Regions from separate parts of the Nonomuraea sp. NPDC049607 genome, predicted to be linked through region 1. Evidence: riboswitches for the same ligand, from Rfam matches in the RefSeq annotation. Region 1 holds a riboswitch; the other holds the start of a gene.
The links. A riboswitch is a leader RNA that binds a small molecule or an ion and turns the genes downstream of it on or off. The one in region 1 is predicted to bind S-adenosylmethionine.
Positions count from the first base shown of each region.

Region 2: it holds a riboswitch for S-adenosylmethionine, as region 1 does, so the genes downstream of both, AB0J97_RS03830 (aminotransferase class V-fold PLP-dependent enzyme) here and thrC (threonine synthase) in region 1, are expected to answer to the same signal.

Region 1 is NZ_JBFAOV010000019.1:139,026-146,980, forward strand. It holds gene groL (chaperonin GroEL) at 1-115, opposite strand, end outside; gene AB0J97_RS31830 (cold-shock protein) at 460-660, opposite strand; gene AB0J97_RS31835 (MoaD/ThiS family protein) at 904-1,179, opposite strand; gene thrC (threonine synthase) at 1,205-2,437, opposite strand; SAM riboswitch class I at 2,451-2,591, opposite strand; gene AB0J97_RS31845 (RNA polymerase sigma factor) at 2,671-3,225, opposite strand; gene AB0J97_RS31850 (trehalose-6-phosphate synthase) at 3,257-4,681, shown strand; gene AB0J97_RS31855 (hypothetical protein) at 4,723-5,907, shown strand; gene AB0J97_RS31860 (hypothetical protein) at 5,885-6,463, opposite strand; gene otsB (trehalose-phosphatase) at 6,572-7,342, opposite strand; gene AB0J97_RS31870 (DUF3263 domain-containing protein) at 7,382-7,681, opposite strand; gene AB0J97_RS31875 (SAM-dependent chlorinase/fluorinase) at 7,802-7,955, shown strand, end outside.
Region 2 is NZ_JBFAOV010000001.1:776,839-784,135, reverse strand. It holds gene panC (pantoate--beta-alanine ligase) at 1-15, opposite strand, end outside; gene AB0J97_RS03850 (DUF2520 domain-containing protein) at 38-928, opposite strand; gene AB0J97_RS03845 (chaplin family protein) at 1,285-1,509, opposite strand; gene AB0J97_RS03840 (SAM-dependent methyltransferase) at 1,703-2,665, shown strand; gene AB0J97_RS03835 (cytochrome P450) at 2,649-3,848, opposite strand; SAM riboswitch class IV at 3,924-4,039, shown strand; gene AB0J97_RS03830 (aminotransferase class V-fold PLP-dependent enzyme) at 4,086-5,372, shown strand; gene AB0J97_RS03825 (DoxX family protein) at 5,375-6,079, opposite strand; gene AB0J97_RS03820 (NADH-quinone oxidoreductase subunit D) at 6,203-7,297, shown strand, end outside.

The DNA of each region.
Region 1 (7,955 bases):
CGACGTTGCGCCCCTTGGGACCAAGGGTCACCTTGACGGCGTCGGCGAGCTGGTTCATACCGCGCTCGAGACCGCGCCGGGCGTCCTCGTCAAACGCGATCATCTTGGCTGCCATAAGGCTAGACCTCCCAGATGCAGGGTGGCGTGTGCTGGACCGAGCCGACGCCCGCGACGGCATGGGTCTGCATCTCCGTTCGGCAGACCCCATCGTCTCGATCCGGGTTGTTGGCACTCTGCCATACAGAGTGCCAACGAACTGTTTAGCACTCTACCCTGCCGAGTGCAAGCCACGGGCCCCCTGCCCCAGGTCATCGGGCAGGTCATCGGGCACACCGGTTCGTACGGCGAGCCGCCCCAGGAGGTGCGGCCCGCCGTGCGAAGCCGACGGAGGAAACAGTGGCGGGCTCACGCGGACTGCGCTGCCGCGCGTGCCGCCCGGTTCACACCGGCGACGGTGGGTCAGACCGCGCGGACGGACTCCGCCTGCGGCCCCTTCTGGCCCTGCGTGATCTCGAACTCGACGCGCTGACCCTGTTCGAGAGATCGGTACCCGTCCATCATGATCGCTGAGTAATGGACGAATACATCCTTACCACCGTCTACCGCGATGAAGCCGTAGCCCTTGTCCGCGTTGAACCACTTGACGGTGCCCTGCGCCACTTCCGACTCCTCTTACTGGGCTCGCAGATCTCGCCCATTCCTCCGCGAGACCTGTAATCGCCTGACTTTTGGGAAAATCAGCCATACGATCGCCCTCGACCATACCTGTGGCACGGGGTTTGGCAACAGAGTCAATCGACAAACCGCTAATTTCATCGAAGGCTGAGTCGTTCGAGTTGAATTGGGTTCTAAAACAAGAAGGCGCCCACAAGGGGCGCCTTCAAGAGTCGGGGGGTCCGGCGGTCAGCCGCCCGCGACGGCGGGGATGATGGAGATCTGTGTGCCTTCGGGGGCGGGAGTGTCCAAGCCTTCGACGAAACGGACATCCTCTTCGCCAACGTAAACGTTGACAAAACGACGAATCTTGCCCGATTCATCCAGAATTCTCGCGCCGATCCCCGGGTAGTCGGAGTCGAGCTTGGCGAGAACGTCACGAAGAGTCGCCCCTTCGCCACTCACTTCGGCGTTACCCCCGGTGTAAGTGCGCAGAATGGTGGGAATCCGCACAGAAACGCTCATGGTTTTTGTTGCCTTTCCTGGATTGTCAGACAGTCGCGCGGAACGCGTCGAGAGAGGGCCGGATCACGGCGGTGGGCCGCGCGTCGTCGCTGATCGCGTCGAGCGTCTTGAGGCCGTCGCCGGTGTTCAGGACCACGGTCTCGGCCTCGGGGTCGAGCCTGCCCGTCTCGACGAGCTTCTTCAGCACGCCCACCGTGACGCCGCCCGCGGTCTCGGCGAAGATGCCCTCGGTGGAGGCCAGGAGCTTGATCGCGGCGACGATCTCCGGGTCGGTGACGTCCTCGACGCCCCCGCCGGTACGCCGGGCGATGTCCAGCACGTACGGCCCGTCGGCGGGGTTGCCGATGGCCAGCGACTTGGCGATCGTGTCCGGCTTGACCGGCTGGACCACGTCGTGCCCCGCCTTGTACGCCGTCGAGACCGGCGAGCACCCGGCCGCCTGCGCCCCGAACACCTTGTACGGCGTGTCCTCGACCAGCCCGAGCGCGATCAGCTCCTTGAACCCCTTGTCGATCTTCGTGAGCTGGGAGCCCGAGGCGATGGGGATGACGATCTGCTCCGGCAGCCGCCAGCCGAGCTGCTCGGCGATCTCGTACGCGAGCGTCTTGGACCCCTCGGCGTAGTACGGCCGCAGGTTGACGTTGACGAACCCCCACCTCTCGCCCAGCGGGTCACCGATCAGCTCGGAACAGAACCGGTTGACCTCGTCGTAGGTGCCCTCGATCCCGACCAGCCGGCCGCCGAACACCCGGGCCATGGCGATCTTGGCCGCTTCGAGGTCGGCCGGGATGAACACGCACGCGTCGAGGCCGGCCCGCGCGGCGGCGGCGGTGACCGCGCCGGCGAGGTTGCCCGTGGAGGAGCAGGAGAGCGTGTGGAACCCGAAGTTCCTGGCCGCCTCGACGGCGATGGCGACCACGCGGTCCTTGAAGGAGTGGGTGGGGTTGCCCGAGTCGTCCTTCACGAACAGGGACCGGAGGCCGAGCGCCTTGCCGAGGTTGCCGGCCTTGACCAGCTTCGTCCAGCCCGGGTTCATGTTGGGCTTGCTCGCCACGTCGGCGGGGACCGGAAGCAGGGAACGGTAGCGCCAGATGTTGGCGGGGCCGGACTCGATGTCCGCGCGGGTCACCTGGCCGAAGGAGTAGGCCGCTTCGAGCGGCCCGAAACACTCCAGGCAGGCGAAGCTGGGGCCCAGGGGGTAGCGCGTGCCGCACTCGCGGCAGGACAGAGCGACGGCAGGACCAAAGTCGAGCGACATGAAGCGAGGCCTTCCCTCATCTTCGCCCGCGGCCACCTTGACCGCGAACCGGAATTGGCACCTTGTCCCGGTCGGCCTCGCCAGGTCGCGAGTACAAGCCGGGAGGGTTGCCGGGGCTTCGCAGGGCCGGTCCCTCCACCCCTCTGGATGAGCAATATTCAGTTGTCGAAAGGGACTCTACCTTCTCAAGTGGCCGAAACGGCCACCCATCTCAGAAGGTGAGAAAGCTTGTCTCACCGATAGTCCTCCCCGAGGACTCCCTGCACGTACTTGCGGGCCTGGTGGATGCGGGACTTGGCGGTACCGAGCGGGATGTTGAGCTGCTCGGCCACCTCGTTGTAGTCGAGCTGGACGATGTCGCGCAGCACCAGCGCCTGGGCCAGGTCGGGCTTGTCGGCCTCCAGCGCCTCCATCGCGTCGAGCAGGTCGAGCCGCGAGCCGGCGATCACGCTGACCCGCCGCGCGTCCGGCTTCTGCATCGGCAGCTCCTCCGACGTCTGCTCGGCGGCCCTGCGCTTCAGCGACCGGTACGTGGTGCGCGCGCAGTTGGCGGTCACGATGTGCAGCCAGGTGCTGAACCTGGCCCGCCCCTCGAACCGCCCGATGTTGCGCGCCACGGCCAGCAGTGTGTCCTGCGAGGCTTCTTCCGCGTCCTGGTGATAGGGCAGGATCCGGGCGCAGTGGCGCATCACGTCAGGCTCGATCCTGGCCAGGAGCTCGCCGAGCGCGCGATGGTCTCCGGCCGCGGCCGAGCGGGCGAGTTCCTCGGTTAGCTCATCTAGCGCCATAGCTGGGATCCTATGGGCGAAGGGAGCCCAAATGAACAGCGTTCTCGTGGCGTCCAACCGCGGGCCGGTCTCCTTCACCGTCGACGACGACGGTGAGCTGACCATGAAACGCGGTGGTGGGGGCCTGGTCTCGGGCCTGTCGGGGGTGGCCAAGGAGCACGGCGTGCTGTGGGTGTGCGCCGCGCTGTCCGACGGCGACCGCAGCGCCGTACGCCTCGCTCCGGGGGGCCGGCTCGACCGGACGGGCTACGACACGGGCGCGTTGCGGATGCTCGACATCCCCGCGGCCACCTTCCACCGCGCCTACAACGCCGTGGCCAACTCGACCCTGTGGTTCGTCAACCACCTGCTGTACGACATCCCCAACTCCCCCAGCTTCGGCACCAAGTTCCGGCGCGAGTGGGAGTCCTACCGCGACTACAACGGCGCGTTCGCGCTGGCGCTGGCCGAGGAGGCCGGGCACGGCGCGCGCGTGATGGTCCAGGACTACCACCTGACGCTCACCCCGGCGATGCTCCGCGCCGAGCGCCCCGACCTGCGCATCGCCCATTTCAGCCACACGCCGTGGGCGCCCCCGGAGTACTTCTCCCTGCTGCCCGACGCGGTGACCAGGGAGGTCCTGGACGGCATCCTGGGGGCCGACCACGCGGGCTTCCTCACCGCGCGGTGGGCGGCGGCGTTCATGGACTGCTGCGAGGCGCTGCTGGGCGCGCGGGTGGACCGCGCGGCCCGCACGGTCACCCACGAGGGCAGGAAGACGCGCGTCGGCGTGCACAGCCTGGGCGTGGACGGCGCTGCGCTGTGGGCGCGGGCCTGCGAGCCCGACGTCGAGTCGCACATGGCCGCGCTCGCCGAGCAGGTGGCCGGGCGGCGGCTGATCGTCCGCATCGACCGCACCGAGCTGTCCAAGAACATCGTGCGCGGGCTGCTGGCCTACCGGGAGTTCCTGGCCGCCCATCCGGAGTGGCACGGCAAGGTGGTCCACCTGGCCTTCGCCTACCCGAGCCGGCACGACCTGCCCGAATACCGCGAGTACACCGCGTCGGTGCAGCGCTGCGCGCGCGAGATCGAGGACGAGTACGCCACCGAGGACTGGGACCCGGTCATCCTCAACGTCAACGACGACTACCCGCGCTCGCTGGCCGCCTACCGCCTGGCGGACGTGCTGCTGGTCAACCCCATCCGCGACGGCATGAACCTGGTGGCCAAGGAGGGGCCCGTCCTGTCGCCGCGCTGCGCCCTGGTGCTCTCGCGCGAGGCGGGGGCGGCGGCCGAGCTGGGGCCGTACGCGCTGGTGGTCAACCCCTACGACGTGAGCGGCACGGCGGCCGCGCTGCACGAGGCCCTGGTGATGCCCGAGGACGAGCGCAGGCGCCGCCGCGACCGGCTGTACGAGGCGGCCACCGCGCTGCCGCCGCACAAGTGGCTGGAATCCCAGCTCGATGCCCTGCTTTAACATGAGAAGTCGGATTCACTGCCAATGACGGAGGCTGCCGGGTGTCGACGGTCTCAGTGCCCATCCGACTCGTCCGGGACCGTCCGACCTGGCTGATCTATCTCCTGCTCGGCGCGTTCGCCACCTTCATGTACGGCCTCAGCGCCGCCCTGCCGCTCCTGCGCGCCGACCAGCGCACCACGGCCACCGTCGCCGGGCTGCACGGCACCGCCATGGCGCTCGGCACGGTCGGCGCCGGCCTCACCCTGCCCCTGCTCACCAGGCTCCTCGGCCGACGCGTGACGTGCTGGGTCGGCCTGGCCGGGATGAACGCCGGCGTGCTGCTGGTCATGGCCACCTCCGCGCTGCCCCTGACGCTGCTGGGCTACGGCGTGGCCGGCGGCTTCGGCTCGGTCATGCTCTACGCGGCGATGGCCGAGCTCAGCGACCACCACGGGCCCGCGGGACCGGCCGCGCTCAGCGAGGCCAACGCCGTGGGCGTGCTGGTGGGGATCGTGGCGACGTTCGTGCTCAGCCAGGTGGCGCAGAGCGCGCTCGGCTGGCGGGCCGCCCTGCTGATCACCCCGGCGGTCAGCGTCCTGCTCGCACTGGCGCTGGGCCGCTCCTGGCCCGCGCCCCGGCAGGGCGTGGAAGGGGAGGACGACGTGGTCGCCCTGGGCGGCGTCCAGGCGCGGGAGGGCGGCCGGTGGCGCTTCCATCTGGCCGGGGCCGTGCTGTTCTGCTGCGTGGCCCTGGAGTTCTCGTTCGACCTGTGGGCCGCCGACCTGTTCGCCCTCAGGACGGGCGTGACGGCGGCCGTCGCGGCGACCGGGCTGACGGCGTTCGTCAGCGGCATGGCGGCGGGCAGGTTCGCGGGCGCGCAGCTCGCGCTGCGGCTGCCGGCCACGCCGCTGTTCGTCGGCGCCCTGGGGCTGATGGCGCTCGGCTGGCTGCTGTTCTGGACGAGCGGCGCGCCGGTGCTGTCGTACGTGGGGCTGGCGCTGAGCGGGCTGGGCGCGTCGCTGCAGTTCCCGCTCGCGCTGAGCTCGCTGATCGCCGCCTCCGGCGACCGGGCGGACCGGGCGGCGGCCGCCTCGCCCGTGTGGGCGGGCGCCGCCATGGCGGTCGGCCCGCTGCTGCTCGGCTCGCTGGCCGACGGCTACGGCACCGGGACCGCGTTCGTGCTGGTGCCGGTGATCATCGCTGTCGCGGTGACCGGGGTGCTCATGTCCAGTCGGCGTACTTGAGCGTGTCGGCCAGGCCGGGCGTGTCCCACTGGTCCACGACGAGGATCCGGCTCTTCGGCAGGTACCACTCGCGCTGCGTGAAGCGGGCCTTCACGCCGTTGCCCGAGTAGCTGACGCACTTGGCCTGCCAGGCGTTGTAGGCGGCCTTGTGCCCGGCCCCCATCTGCCGGTAGCCCCTGGTGACCTTGGGGCCGATGACCTCGCCCCACTTCCGGTTGAACGGGCAGGGCTGCACGTCACTGGCCGGATAGTACGGGTTCTTGCCCGTGTAGGGTCCGAAGCCCTCCGCGCCCCGCTTGATCGCGTCGGGGCCGAGGATGTAGAACGCGTCGCACTCGGGCGAGCCCCAGCCCCGCGGCTTGGCGCAACGGCCGGTGACCACCTGCACATAGTCGGCCCCCTGACGGTGGACCACCCACTCGATCGGGATGTAGAGCGTCAGGCCGCCGCGCAACTTGAGCTGCTGGGCGGGGGCGGCGGAGGCGGCCCCGGGCACGGCGAGCACGGCCGCCAGGGACGCAACCGAAGCGGCGACAGCGAGAGATCGTCTTGACATGGGCACCAACGTAGAACCCGCCACTTGCAGCCCAATCACGAACGACTGAAAGCCGCGAGCCGGCTCGAAGACGGCGAAGGCCGCGAGCCGGCTCACGAACGGCTGAACTCAGGGACGGCTGAAGGCCGTCGTCAGCTCCCGCAGCAACGCCACCACGCCGTCGGGCCCGTCGACCACGATGTCGGCCCGTTCGGCCAGCGCGGTCACCTCCGCCGAGCCGCTGCACACGGTCACGCCGGGCAGCCCCGAGGCGCGTACGGCCTCGAACGCGGCCAGGTCGCCGAGGTCGTCGCCGACGAACATGACGGACCTGGCGTCCCGCTCGGCCAGGAACAGCCCGAGCGCGTGGCCCTTGTCCATGCCGGGCGGCCGCAGCTCCAGGACCATGCGTCCGGGCTCGATCACCAGACCGTGCTTGTCGGCCAGCCCGGCCAGCGGCTCGCGCAACGCGGCCAGCGCGCCCTCGGGGTCGGGGGCGCGCCTGGTGTGCACGGCCACCGCCCGGCCCTTGTCCTCGATCACCACGCCGTGCAGCCCGAGCGAGTCGAGCAGCAGCGGCAGCTCGGCCCGGGCGCGGGGCACGCCGGGCGGAGGCGGCGGCGCCGAGACGCGTCCGTGCTCCCACCGCTCGAAGCCGTAGTGGCCGAGCACCACGAGACCGGGCACGTCGGCCAGGCCGGGCCCGAGTTCGAGCGCGGTGGCCGCCGGCCTGCCGGTCACGATGGCCACGGCGCCGACGTGGGCGCCCAGCTCGGCGAGTACGGCGGGGGCCTCGGGGTGGATCCGGGCGGAGGCGGGATCGGGCACGATCGGCGACAGGGTTCCGTCGAAGTCGAGCCCGATCACGGCGCCGGACGGATCTTTAAGGATCGCTTCCATTCCAGGGATGTTCCTCACGCGGCTGCCGTACCCAGCCGGTCAGGGGCGCATGCCGAGCCGTCTCGCCGCACGGTCACGCTGACGGGTGGAGCGCAACCTTCGCAACCGTTTGACCAGCATCGGGTCCTGCTCCAGCGCCTCCGGTCTGTCGATCAGCTCGCCGAGCAACTGGTAGTAGCGGGTGGCCGAGAACCCGAAGGTCTCCTTGATGGCCTGCTCCTTGGCGCCCGCGTGACGCCACCATTGGCGTTCGAAGGCGAGGAGTTCGAGATCGCGGTCGGTGAGGGGTGGTCTGGACGGTTCCTGGGCAGCACTGTCACCGCTGAGCGGTGCTCCCATGATGTCCTCCTCGGGAAGGGGCGTGCGACGATCACATCGCACGCGTCGCGGCCCGTGGCCAATCGTAATGTGCGATGTGCGGCTGTTCACGGCGGATTGCCGGACGTACAGTCACGAAATGTGACCCCAGTCATCACGCTCCTCACGGACTACGGGCTCGAAGACGGCTTCGTGGCCGCCTGCCACGGAGTGATCGCCGGGATCGCGCCCCAGGCGCGGGTGATCGACGTGAGCCACCTGGTCCCGTCCGGCGACGTACGGCGTGGCGCGGCCA
Region 2 (7,297 bases), on a different contig from region 1:
CACGATCAGATCCATTGCTGCCCTCCACACCCGACGGTCAGGTCCATATATTGCCCCCAAGCGCGTCGAGCAGCCGCTCCGCCTCCTCCGGTTTGAGCAGCCCCGCGGCCAGCGCCCGGTCGGCGGTGAGCCGGGCCAGCGCGATGTAGGCGTCGGCGGCCTCCGGAGCGGCCAGGATCAGCGCGTCGACGTGTTTGCGCACCGTGCTCGCGTCGCCGCGGACGACCGGCCCGGTGAGCCCGGCGATGCCCAGCCGCAGCACGTTGTCGAGCGCCGCGCCGAGCAGCGGGCCCAGCATGCGCCCCGGGTGCTCGACGCCGATGCGCTGCAGCAGCTCCTCGGACTCGGCGATGAGCGTGACCATGTGGTTGGCGGCGTTGGCCAGGGCCGCGTGGTAGAGCGCGCGGTCGCTCTCGGCGATCCAGACCGGCTCACCGCCCATCTCGATCACCAGGGCCTCGGCGACCGGTCGCAGCAGGTCGGGCGCGGTCACGCCGAACGAGATACCGGTGATCTTGTTGAGGTCGTCGTCGCGGCCGGTGAAGGTCATGACCGGGTGGAGCGCGAGCGGCAGCGCACCCGCCTGCGCGGCGGGGTCGAGCACCGACAGGCCGTACGCGCCGCTGGCGTGGACGAGCAGCTTGCCCTTGAGGTCGGCGCCCGTGCGGGCCAGCCCGGCCACGAGGTCGGGCAGTGCGTCGTCGGGGACGGTCAGCAGGATGAGCTGGGAGGCGGCCACCACCTCGTCGGGCCGGGTCAGCTCGACCCCGAGCCGGTCGGCGGCCCATCTGCGCGAGGTGTCGGAGACCCCGCTCGCGGCCACGATCCGGTGGCCCGCCTGAGCCAGCGCGGCACCGAGCACGGAGCCGACCTTGCCCGCACCGAGCACGCCGACGGTCAGCCGTGCCGGGCGATCACCTGCGTCCATGACGTCTCACCCCTGTCGACCGCAACGGCACCGTGGTGGCACCGTGAAGGCACTGCGGACCAGCGTAACCGGCGGGCGGGGGCCGACAGGTCGGGGGCCGTCGAACACGTTCCGGCATGTCCGGCGCTTTGCCGCCCGTTGAGTTAACGACAAATGCGACAGGGGCATACGAATCATGCACCCCCTGTCGAAAGAGATGAGGAGAGGGGTCCACGCACGACGACGGGCGCCGAGTCCTGACAACCCGACGCCCGCCTGGATGCGACCTCTTGGAGGTGCACTGACCGGTCATCCGCCGACTGACCGGCCGGGATCAGAGCCCGGACCGCGCGCGAGCGGTCCGGGCTCTCCCTGCCTCAGCGGCTGTAGACCGCGGTGTTGGGGCTCCCCTGGCAGCCGTTGATCGGCACCGCCTGGATGCCGATGTTGTTGCCGCAGACGGGCACGACGGCGGTGATGGGCAGGTGGATCGGGCTGCCGCTCAGGATGCCGTTGTTGCCGTGGGTGACGTCGTCGGCGTGCGCGGGGGCCGCCAGGGCCAGGAGGGCGATGGCACCTGCCATGACCAGAACCTTCTTCACGGGGGGCTCCTCTCAGTCTGCGGCCTCAGGGCCGCAATGCTTCGGTGGAGCGATCCGGCTCGCCGCTTACCGCGGATGGGCGAAACGCAGTCGCTCTGTGACAGTGCGTAAACGTTAGCGCAATGTAGCGACCAAGAGTAGTCAATGGACGACTCTGCGTGTCGAACCCTTCGGTCATGAGATAGTCACCCTCATGTGGCTCACCTGGCGCGCCGCCACGGAACGCGCGCTCTACGGCGAGGAGGGCTTTTACCTCCGCGAACGCCCCTCGGGCCACTTCCGCACCTCGGTCGGAGCCTCGGCCGTGTTCGCGGAGGCGGTCCTGGCCCTGCTGGTGGAGGTGGACTCCGAGCTCGGCTCCCCCGAGCGGCTCGACCTGGTCGACGTCGGCGCGGGCGAGGGGGTGCTGGTCAGCCGCATCCTCGCGGCGGCCGAGCCCGCTCTGCGCGACCGGCTGCGGGTCACCTGCGTCGACCTGTCGCCCCGGCCCGCCGGGCTGCCCGAGCAGGTGGAATGGAGCCGCTGCCTGCCGTCCAGCATCACCGGGCTGGCCGTCGCCAACGAGTGGCTCGACAACATCCCGCTCGACGTGGCCGAGCAGACCTCCGGCGGCCCCCGTCTGGTCATGGTCAACACCAGGACCGGCGAGGAGCGCCTCGGCGGCCCGCTGCGGCCCGCCGACCGCGAATGGCTCGAACGCTGGTGGCCGCTGCCGCACGTGGGCACCCGCGCCGAGATCGGCCGCCCCCGCGACGACGCCTGGGCCTCCGTTCTGGTACGTCTCACCCACGGCCGGGCGATAGCCGTGGATTATGCACACCCTGTGGATAACCGACCGCTCTGTGGCACGCTGACCGGTTACCGCGGCGGCGCGGTCGTGGCCCCCGTCCCCGACGGGACCTGCGACATCACCGCCCACGTCGCCCTCGACGCGTGCGCCGAGGCCGGGCGGCGGGCCGGCGCGATATCCACAACCTTGTCCACACAGCGCGACATGCTGCGGGCGCTGGGCCTCACCGGCGCCCGGCCGCCGGTCGACCTCGCCGCCGCCGATCCGCGCGCCTACGTACGGGCGCTGTCGCGGGCGTCGGAGGAGGCAGAGCTGATCGATCCGGCCGGGCTGGGCGGGTTCGGCTGGCTCAGCCAGAGCCGGTGACGTCGAGGTCGAGCGAGCGCAGGCCGCGGATGACGAAACCGGGCTTGTAGACCGGCTCCGCGCGCAGCTCGATCGTCCCGACCCGGTCCAGCAGCGCGGTGAACGACTCCGTCAGCTCGATCCTGGCCAGCGGCGCGCCCAGGCAGAAGTGGATGCCCGCGCCGAAGGAGATGTGCGGGTTGTCCGGGCGGCCCAGGTCGAGCCGGTCCGGGTCCTCGAACACCTCGGGGTCCCTGTTGGCCGAGCCGAACAGGCAGGCCACCTCCGAGCCGCGCGGGATCCGCACGCCGTGGACCTCGATGTCCTCCAGCACCCAGCGCTCGAAGAGCTGGAGCGGGGTGTCGTAGCGCAGCAGCTCCTCGATGGCGGTCGGCAGCAGCGAACGGTCGGCGCGCAGCCGGGCCAGCTCGCCGGGGTTCTTCAGCAGGGCCCGCCAGCCGTTGCCGGAGACGTTGACCGTGGCCTCGTGGCCCGCGTTCAGCAGCAGGACGCAGGTGCCGGCCAGCTCGTCGAGGGTCAGCTCGGGGATCGCGGCCAGGGCGCTGACCAGGTCCTCGCCGGGGTTGGCGATGCGTTCGCGGGCCAGGTCCTTGAGGTAGGACTCGAACTCCTCGGCCGCGCGCACCGCCTGGTGCTGGGTCTCCAGGCTGGGGTTGAGCTCGTACATGCCGCACATGTCGGCCGACCACGGGCGCAGCAGGTGACGGTCCTGCTCGGGCACGCCGAGCATCTCGGCGATGACGGTGACCGGCAGCGGCTCGGCGACCTCGGCGATCAGGTCGCCGCCGCCCTTCTCGACGTACGCGTCGATCAGGCTCTCGGCGATGGCCCGGACGCGCGGGCGCAGCGACTCGACCATGCGCGGCGTGAACGCCTTGGACACCAGCCGGCGCAGCCTCGTGTGGTCCGGCGGCTCGACCTCCAGCATGCCGTTCCTGCTGACGCGCCAGAAGGCTTCCTGGAACTCCGGCTCGGGCTGCCGGCCGAACTCCTCGTGCGTGGCGACGTGGGTGTAGTCGCGGCCCAGCCGGCGGTCTCTGAGCAGCGCGTTCACGTCCGCGTGCCGGGAGATCAGCCACTGGTTGGACGGCTCGAAGTAGCGTACGGGCGCCTCGCGCCTCAGCTCGTCGTACGCCGGATAGGGGTCGACGACGAAATCCGGATTCCAGGGATCAAAGCGCACTATTTCATCTTATGAGACGGGTTGACCTGCTGGGCTTGCGAATCGTGCCCCGGTGTCGGTTATAGTGCCGTCGTAGGTCATGAGTGCCAGCGACAAGCCCCGGCTAGCTGGCCGGCAACCCTCGCGTCCGCGGCGGGGTGCCCCGGGTGAAGACCTGGTCCGTCACGAGGTGTGGCGGGCAAGCGCGGGCTCCGTGGCTGTTCCCAGGGGTCCGACCGACCCGTGAGGAGCCGTGCCATGTCCACTTTGACGATCTTCAACTCCGTGCCCGCCCAGGCCGCCGAGACCCCCGTCGCCGCCTCCGGACGGCCGATCCCCGCCGTGCTCGGCGCCGACCTGGAGGTGCCGGTCAAGGGCGGCCGCCTGGTCAGCTACGCCAACCTCGACTACGCCGCCAGCGCCCCCTGTCTTGAGCCGGTCAGCGCCGCCGTCGCCGCCGCGCTCCCGGCCTACTCCAGCGTCCACCGCGGCGCGGGCTACGCCTCCCAGCTCACCACCGCCCGGTACGAGCAGGCCCGCCACACGGTCAGGGCCTTCGTCGGCGCCCGTGCCGACGACGCCGTCATCTTCACCCGCAACACCACCGACGCCACCAACCTGCTGGCCCGCTGCCTGCCCGAGGACGCGACCGCCGTCGTCTTCGACTCCGAGCACCACGCCTCGCTGCTGCCCTGGGCGCGGTCCGTGCGCCTGGCGCCGCCCGCCTTCCCCGGTGAGGCCGTCCGCGCCGCCGACGAGGCGCTGGCCGGGATCGAGGGCCCCAAGCTGCTCGTGGTCACCGCCGCCTCCAACGTCACCGGCGAACTGTGGCCCATCGCCGCCCTGGCCCACATCGCCCACCGGCACGGCGCCCGCATCCTGGTGGACGCCGCCCAGCTCGTCCCGCACCGCAGGCTCAACCTGACCGCGCTCGACCTGGACTACGTGGCCTTCTCCGGCCACAAGCTGTACGCGCCCTTCGGCGCCGGCGTGCTGATCGGACGCCGTGACTGGCTGGCCGAGGGCGAGCCGTACCTGAAGGGCGGCGGCGCGGTGCGCTCGGTCGGCGAGACCACCGAGTGGCACGATGACCCCGAGCCCCGCCACGAGGCCGGCACCCCCAACGTGCTCGGCGCCATCGCCCTGGCCGCCGCCTGCGACGCGCTCACCGCCACCGGGTGGACGGAGCTGGTGCGCGAGGAGGAGCGCCTGATCGCCCGGCTGCGTACCGGTCTGTCGTCGATCGAGGGGGTGCGCGAGCTGTCGCTGTGGGGCGAGGACCACCCCCGGGTGGGGATCGTGTCGTTCGTCGTGGACGGCTACTCGGCCCGGGAGGTGGCCGAGGCGCTGTCCGGCGAGTACGGCATCGGCGTGCGTGACGGGAAGTTCTGCGCGCACCCGTTCGTCCGGCACCTGCTGGGCACCTCGGACGGCGGCTGCGAGGACGGGACCGCCTCCGCGGTACGCGCCTCCATCGGCATCGGCAGCACGCAGGAGCACGTCGACCGCCTGGTCGAGGCCCTGCGGGACCTGGTCGGCCGCTGAGCTCAGCGGTTGGGCGGCTTCGGGTGGGGCGGCTCGTCGGACACCAGGGCGTCGATGTCCCTCATGTCCTCGTCGTTGAGGTGCCCGGGGCGCGGCGCGTTGGGCTGCCTCGGCACGTTGGGGTGCTCGACCTCGCCCTCGGGCCGGACCGGCGTCGTCGGGCCGCCCTCGGGTCGCGTCGGGCCGCTCTCCGGGCCGGGCTGTGTCACGGGCCCCTCGGTGACGACCGTCGTCGGCTCGGCACGCCGGGCCGGCCGGTGCGCGGCGAGGTCGTCCTCGGCGATCCGGCGTTCCTTGCGGCGGCGGAACATCGAGTGGACGATGCCGTCGAGGCCGATGCGGCCGCCACCCAGCGCGGCGAGCATCAGCGAGAGCGCGCCGAGCGCGCCTGGCAGCTCCCATCCCCCGTTCTGCGACAACACCCCGTGTCCTGCGTGCACGAAGACGATCGCGCCGATCATGTCGATGAGCAGCAACAACGCCACCGGCCGGACCAGCAGGCCGAGGATCAACAGGACGCCGCCGATCAGCTCCACAATGGCGGCGAATCCGGCGGACAACCCAGGCATGGGAATGCCCATCTCCCGGAACTGTCCCGCCGCGGCACCCAGCCCGCCCTGCCACTTCTGCCAGCCGTGGACCACGAAGATCACGCCGAGTACCACCCGGGAGATCAGGGCCGCCACATCAAACAGAACTCTTCTCACAGTGCTTTCTCCCCCCGTTCCCGGTATTGATCCCCATGTCTGGCTTCGGGATGCGTTGCCATACGATTCCTTGACCATCCCCCACGCTGGCTCACCTTGCGGGACGGTGGCAGCATGGGCCCTATGACGGAACGCGTGGTCGGGATCGGCGCCGGCGCGAAGGAGCTGGCGACCGAGGACATGATCCTCAACATCGGTCCCCAGCACCCCTCCACGCACGGCGTGCTCAGGCTCCGGCTCACCCTCGACGGCGAGCGCATCACGGCGGCCGAGCCGATCATCGGCTACATGCACCGGGGCGCGGAGAAGCTGTTCGAGGTCCGCGACTACCGCCAGATCATCATGCTCGCCAACCGGCACGACTGGCTGTCGGGGTTCGCCAACGAGCTGGGCGTCGTGCTGGCCGCCGAGCGGCTGCTCGGCATGGAGGTGCCGGTCAGGGCCGTGTGGGCGCGTACGCTGCTGGCCGAGCTCAACCGGGTGCTCAACCACCTGATGTTCCTCGGCTCCTACCCTCTCGAACTGGGCGCGATCACCCCCGTCTTCTACGCCTTCAACGAGCGCGAACGCATCCAGGCCGTCATGGAGGAGATCTCCGGCGGGCGCATGCACTACATGTTCAACCGGGTCGGCGGCCTGAAGGAGGACCTGCCGCTCGGCTGGCTCGACCGGGTCGCCGAGGCCGTGGCCGAGACCCGCCGCCGGGTGCCCGACATCGAGAACCTCATCCTGAACAACGAGATCTTCCTCGCCCGCACCAAGGGCGTCGGCGTGCTGACCCGCGAGCAGATCCTCCAGTACGGCGTCAGCGGGCCCATCGCCCGCGCCTCCGGCGTCGATCTCGACCTGCGGCGCGACGACCCGTACCTGGCGTACGGGGAGCTGCCGGTCAAGGTCGTCACCCGGCGCGACGGCGACTGCCATGCCCGGTTCGAGGTGCTGTTCGAGCAGCTCAAGGTCTCGCTCGACCTCGCCGACGCGTGCGTCGCCCGGCTGCGCGAGCTGCCTCCCGGGCCGGTCAACCAGCGCCTGCCGAAGGTGCTCAAGGTGCCGGAGGGCCACACGTACGCGTGGACGGAGAACCCGCTCGGCATCAACGGCTACTACCTCGTCTCCAAGGGCGACAAGACGCCGTGGCGGCTCAAGCTGCGCTCGGCGTCGTTCGGCAACGTCCAGGCACTGCGCGAGCTGCTGCCCGGGACCCTGGTGGCCGACATG